Caldalkalibacillus thermarum: one gene and its partner. The protein of the gene in region 2 binds, or shares a complex with, the protein of the main gene of each other region. Links are inferred from orthologs where the notes say so. Each region holds a gene or a part of one and is shown on either strand. Other genes may lie near its edges.

Region 1 (3,105 bases), on a different replicon or contig from region 2:
CTTGATAGAAGAGGCGGTGACAATGTCTCCCATGGAGAGCACGGCAATATCCGTTGTACCACCGCCAATATCGACAACCATATTTCCACTAGGTTGGAAAATGTCCATGCCCGCACCAATGGCTGCCACTTTCGGTTCCTCTTCTAAAAAGACGCGTTTGGCGCCGCTTTTTTCGGCTGCTTCACGAATCGCTTTTTGTTCCACGGAGGTAATGTTGGTTGGACAACAGATCAATATGCGCGGAGAGCTGAAAAAGCCCCTGACCCCGATTTTTTGCAAGAAATGTTTCAGCATGTCTTCCGTTATGTCAAAATCAGCGATGACGCCGTCTTTCAAGGGGCGAATGGCTACTATATTTCCTGGTGTCCGTCCGACCATCCGTCGGGCTCCTTCCCCAACAGCCAGCACTTTCCCTGTGTTTTTGTCAACAGCCACAACACTGGGTTCATTCAGCACAATCCCTTTGCCCTTAATATGAATCAACACGTTGGCCGTTCCCAGATCGATGCCAATGTCTCGACTGAACATCTTTATTGCCCTCCCTGTATATCCACTAACCTTGGTTCTCCCGTTGTCATATCTTGGCTTAAATATGTATGAATATATATTTCGCAATCCGTTCAGGGAATTCCTTTTTTCTGACGTTAAAAATTTGCCATTTTGCGTCGAATTTTTTAATTTGTGTACGAACGTGCTTTTTCGTTTTCCTGGGCGTTGACGACAGCCGTTTGTCCTTTAGTCTGCTGCTTTTTCTCACGCTTATACTTGATTTTGGTTGCTTCCCCTCCCCGTAAATGGCGCACGGATTTGTGATATTCCAGTATCTTTTTCACCTCGTTAGCCAGTTCGGGATTGATTTCGGGCAGCCGTTCGGTCAGATCTTTGTGCACTGTGCTTTTGGATACACCAAATGCTTTGGCAATTTGGCGAACCGTGTCCCTGGTTTCCACGATGTGCAGACCGATTTTTAAGGTTCGCTCCTTGATGTAATCCTGCACTCCCCTCGCCTCCTGTACGTTTAATCTGATACATTATATTTGCCAAAAAAGTCAGATATGCTTTAAATCCAAGCCTGACAAGCCAAAAACATGATTTTCTCTTAAAATTAAAAGGCCTGAAAAAGCTTGTCCCAATGCAAAGGGATGCTTTTTCAGGCTTTATATGGTAAAAGGGGGGAATTACGGTTTGAAGCTGTTTGTCGTGCCGCTGTTATTCTCCGTCTTGGGCATCGGTTTGCCGAGAGGCAGCATCATCTTGTTCATCATCTTGTTCGCGGGCGGCATCTTCCGCTTGAGGCGTTTCTTCCTTCTCCGTCTCTTCCGTGTCGGTCATATCAGACAAGAAGTTGTAGGGATTAACCGGAACCCCGTTTTCTTTAACCTGGAAGTGGACGTGTACACCTAAGTCTTGCTTGAAGATGCTGCGCCCGGCGCGTCCTAAGAGCTCACCCTGCTTCACCTGGTCACCTTCAGCCACTTGTACGTCCTCCAACCCTTGATAAACGGTAACCAGCCCGTTCTCATGCTCCAGTTCCACAAAGTAGCCGACCAGAGGATCTTTATCGGCTTTTGTCACGGTGCCGGACAGAGCGGCTACCACATCAAAGGTTTCCCCGCCTTTGTGGGCGAAATCGAGGCCCTGGTTGGGGTGGAAAGAACGCTCATACTGCACCATGGCGTTCAGTTGCTCCTCTTCACTGGCCTCATCGTCAAAGAAGCCCAGGACGACCTGGATGTCGTCACCAACGGCCACAGGCCAGATCATTTCTTCTGACGGACCAGTGACAGGCAGTGCATCAGGATCAAGGTAACCTTCTTCATCGGTCAGGCCCTCTTGCGTCTCCCCTTCACTTTCATAGCCGATGGATTCATACAGTTCATCTGAGTCAAGGGCGTAATCTAAGTTGTTGTTCTGATACCAGGTGATAAGCGCAAGGATGAGGGCTGCTGCCGCTAAGTAGACGGCCGGAAAAAACCATTTCTTTTTGATTAGTTTTTTCCAGAGTGAAGAAGGAATGGGAGTCTCTTCTTCACGTTGAGAAGACAGTTTGTTTTGGTCTTCTTTCATTGTTCATCACCTCAGCAACCATTATTGCCATTTTTAACCGCTTTATACGTTGCTGAGGCAAAATTTTTTTATTATTCCCCCGGCTTATGGTTATATTTATTTTTTCACAATCCACTGGCGGTAATCTTCAATGGCTACATCCTGATAATAATACCGGACAATGTCATCGGCTGTATAGCCTTCTTTGGCCATGCCGTTGGCGCCGTACTGGCTCAGGCCTACCCCGTGGCCGTAACCAGCGGTGGTAATCACCACTTCGTTGCCTGCTATGGTCCACTGAAAATCGGAGGAAGGCAACCCCAACAGCTCCCGGATCTCTCTGCCTGTAAAGGTGCGGTCACCCACCTGTACTTCTTTGACCCGCTGCCCTTCGGTGCGGGACACTATTTCGGCAAAGGGCTGGCCGCTGGAGGCGGGCAGAGACAGCTGAACCCCCAGTTTTTGCTGAAACTCGTCCAGACTGAAGCGCATCTGTTGCTCAAAGCGGGGGGATTCCTTGTCCCAAGGGCTTTCCACACTGCGCAGGTAGGGGATCTGTTTGCCCCAGTAATCCTCCGAGTTCTCCGTGTAGCCATTGCTGGTGGAGAAAAAGGTGGCGTCAATAGGCTTGCCTTGATAGGTGATCACTTTGCCCCTGGTCTCATTGACAGCCTGGTTGATGCGGCTGATTTTGTGGGCATAAGCTTTTCCCCACCGCCGCCTTAATTCCGCTTCGTTTTGGTACACCTGATGGCCTGTATCGTCACGGACGTCCGCTCCCTCCGGCGCATCGTTGAAATCCTTTTCTATCAAGCGGCGGATAATATAGGTGCGGGCGGCCATGGCCTGGGCTTTTAACGCTTCCAGCTCAAAGTCATGGGGCATCTCCGAGGCCACCACCCCGCGCACATATTCTTCCAGAGGCACCTTTTCAATAGTTTTGGTGTTGGTACGGTAGACGCGCACCATAATGTCGGGGACAGGGGCTTCCCCGGGATCAGGCCGTTTAAGCTGCACCACTTCTCCGGCAGCTTGTCCGGCCCCGTGCGGCAAAAATTG
Region 2 (3,273 bases):
AATTGACCGCTTTGGCTGCCTTCACTGCCGCTTCTCCCATTTCCTGCCGCTTTTCAGGTGTTAAAGCCGGAGAGGGGGCTTCTTCGATTAATTTTTGTAACCGCCGTTGAATGGTGCAGTCGCGTTCCCCCAAATGCACAACATGGCCATATTTATCTGCCATGACCTGAATTTCCACATGCCTGAAATCTTCAATGTACTTCTCAATATACAAGCCGGGATTACCAAAAGCGGTTGCCGCTTCCTGTTGTGTAATCCGGATGCCTTTGACCAGCTCGTCCCGGTTGCGGGCCACTCTGATCCCTTTGCCTCCCCCGCCTGCCGTGGCTTTGATTATCACAGGATAGCCAATTTCTTCTGCAACCTCAATGCCTTGTTCAACATCTTCAATCAAGCCCCGGGATCCGGGAACGATGGGAACTCCAGCTGCAGCCATGGTGCGGCGTGCCACATCTTTGGCGCCCATTTTTTGAATAGCATCGGGACGGGGGCCAATAAACGTTATGTTACACTCCGCACATAATTCAGCAAAATCAGCGTTTTCGGCTAAAAAACCGTATCCAGGATGAATGGCATCCACTCCTGTCAGCGTGGCCACACTCATCAAATTGGTGAAATTAAGATAGCTGTCTTTGGACGGGGTAGGCCCGATACAGTAAGCTTCATCAGCCAGCTTGACATGCAAACTGTCCCGGTCTGCTTCAGAAAAAACGGCAACAGTACTAATCCCAAGCTCCCGACATGCTCGAATAATCCGTACGGCTATTTCGCCACGGTTGGCAATTAAGACTTTCTTAAACATGGCCTCTTCTCCTTTGATTCGGATTACTCGGGTTTGACCAGGAATAAGGGTTGTCCATATTCAACCAATTGTCCATTCTCAGCGAGAACCTCTACAATTTCTCCCCTTACTTCAGCCTCAATTTCATTCATTAACTTCATCGCTTCCACAATACAAACTACAGTGTTTTCTGTTACTTTATCTCCTTCTTTAACGTAGGGTTCAGCATCGGGCGCTGGAGCGCGGTAGAAGGTTCCGACCATGGGTGATACGATTTTATGTAAGCCACTGGTATCCTTTTCCTCTTCTTGTGCCTTTTTAGGCTGAGCATGCTCTTCCCGCGCCGGTTGAGGGCTGACATCTGGCTTCTCCTTCACCTCTACAGGATCAGCGGGTCTTTGAGCTTCTGGAGGTGCGGGCGTGACATTTTGGGCGGGTTGAACCTCTTGTTGCTCATCTTTTTTGATCGATATTTTTAAGCCTTCAAACTCGTATTCAAACTCTGTGATTTTAGATTGATCAACGAGTTTGATTAGCTCACGGATCTCGTGCATTTTTAACATCATCATCACTCCTTTATCCCTTGTCAAGTAATTTTGGCTCATCTCATTATATCATATCCATACCAAAAATAAATGACCTTGCCTTAAGAGCAGGTCTTAGGCACAAGGTCACATTTTGTCCAAAGCCTGTTTATCTGTAATCAACGGTTACCATATGGCCTGGAACATCCAGATGCTTGCGAACCAGATGGATGATTTTCAGCACTTCTTTTTTGTCAAGTTCTTCATCACTGCGCACGATGACATTAATGCCTTCGTTTTTAGTATAGATCACCAGCGCGTCTTCATAACCTTCCTGTTTAATCAGATTCTCCAATGTGTATTCGGTTTCTTCCTGATCCCATATAGCTTCAATTTTGGCTTGAGCTTCCGCTACCGTCTGAGCGGTCGCCTCCGAAGCGTTCATCATGTTTTGATATTCTTCAAACTTGTCTGCCCGCTGCCGCTCACGCTCGATGCGGTAAGCGATGAAGAAGTCGAGCGGGTTCCCAGCTTCCTCAAGGGTGAAGTCACCATTCATATCACTAATGGTGTCAACCCAGTCAATCTCGTCTAAACTCACTTCTTCCCCTTCGGCTTCTTTGTCCAGCTCATCCAGCGTCACATAGTCGTATTCTGGAGATCCATTGAACAAGTAATAGGCCGACAAGACCACCATTAAGGTTAACATGGTTAAAAGCCAGATGGTTTGTTTTCTGAGCACCATCATAGTCCCTCCTTAATCATTTTTGGGTAAGACAGAGACTTTATTGGCAGGAACATCCAACACGCGCTGAACGGCTTCGGTAATCCAGGCTTTCACTTGCATGTTTTCTGCTCCCGAAGCGACCACTAAAACACCGCGGACCCGGGGTTTTTTGGTTTTAACGACAATCGGTTCCTCATTGTTCCCCTGGCGGATGATGACGACTTGTTCCTCCTTCAGTGTATCTTCAATCTGGCGATTCCCCCCTTCCCGGTCTTGTTCTGTCGTATTTGACTCCTGGGTTTTTATATTTTTCTCGACCACCGTCTCGGCGGTGGAGTCCAGGTTAACCATAACCGAGACATCACGGACACCTTGAATTTTGCTTAAAATGTCTTTTAACTGGCTCTCTAATGCTTCTTCATAATCTTTGATCGTCACCGGTTCTTTTGGCGATGAGCCTAGCGTTTCTGTAACCTCTTCTTGCTGAAGCGAGACCGTGTGGACTGGGACGTTATTCTGGGAAGAGAAATAATTGGGCACGATCATGGCTGTTAGTCCCAATGCAGCCAATATCAAAATCCAATGGGTCAGTTGCCATTCGCCCTTTTTATGTCCCTCTTCCCCGCGTTGGCTTGTTTGGCTTGTCATGCTTGGGTGTTCCGACTGTCCCTCTAACACTTTCCTCGTCAGCTTGCGCCACCACTTTGCCATTGGGATCACCTCCCGAGCCACGATAAGTCAATCTTGTCTACAGATATATTCCACTTCCAATCAAAATATGTTAAAACCTCTTCTTGTATTTTTCGTTCTGCATGGGAAGGCTTCTTGTTCTCCTCAGGTGATTCTTGTTCTTCGCTGACTTGGATGACAACCGGTTCAACAGGCCGTACTGTTGTCCCGTCAAAGTTCTGCTCTTCCTCTTCTCGTGCAGTGACCACGACCACCAGTTTACTCACAATGGCTTCCCCTTCTTCTACCGTTAACGTCAGGTCCAGGTGGTCAACGGACAGTGGAAACTGGCTTTCCAAATCCCTCTCCATCTCTTCCTTCATGAGCCGCTCCACCTCTTTAAAAAGGGCTTCCTGCTGCAGCTGTTCGATTTCTTTCCGCTTATGGTCAATATCAAATTCAGATTCTTGCCCCTTTTCAAACAGAGCTTCCATTTCCCGCAGCATGCGCTCGTGATCAAAAGTAAACAGCTCCAGTACAGGGGACAGAATAGTCATAATGATTAAAAGTCC

The links.
Region 1: the proteins of IEW48_RS05090 (region 2) and spoIIQ are in contact, whole or in part, in a crystal structure (PDB 3TUF), measured with the Bacillus subtilis proteins. The link is inferred for Caldalkalibacillus thermarum from one-to-one orthologs.

The regions. Positions count from the first base shown.
Region 1 is NZ_BMKZ01000019.1:6,353-9,457, forward strand. What follows is about bases 139-2,916. They hold spoIIQ (stage II sporulation protein SpoIIQ), read right to left. Parts: upstream 2,068-2,916; coding sequence 1,210-2,067; downstream 139-1,209. Other genes in these bases: IEW48_RS08990 (rod shape-determining protein), read right to left, coding at 139-528; spoIIID (sporulation transcriptional regulator SpoIIID), read right to left, coding at 675-998; spoIID (stage II sporulation protein D), read right to left, coding at 2,164-2,916. Also shown: more of IEW48_RS08990, read right to left, coding at 1-138; more of spoIID, read right to left, coding at 2,917-3,105. UniProt on the Bacillus subtilis protein: Involved in forespore engulfment and required for anchoring membrane proteins on the forespore side of the septal membrane. Forms a channel with SpoIIIAH that is open on the forespore end and closed (or gated) on the mother cell end.
Region 2 is NZ_BMKZ01000009.1:24,087-27,359, reverse strand. Bases 263-3,208 are described here. They hold IEW48_RS05090 (SpoIIIAH-like family protein), read right to left. Parts: upstream 2,051-3,208; coding sequence 1,475-2,050; downstream 263-1,474. Other genes in these bases: spoIIIAF (stage III sporulation protein AF), read right to left, coding at 2,749-3,208; spoIIIAG (stage III sporulation protein AG), read right to left, coding at 2,063-2,743; accB (acetyl-CoA carboxylase biotin carboxyl carrier protein), read right to left, coding at 826-1,344; accC (acetyl-CoA carboxylase biotin carboxylase subunit), read right to left, coding at 263-802. Outside these bases: more of accC, read right to left, coding at 1-262; more of spoIIIAF, read right to left, coding at 3,209-3,273. UniProt on the Bacillus subtilis protein: Involved in forespore engulfment. Forms a channel with SpoIIIAH that is open on the forespore end and closed (or gated) on the mother cell end.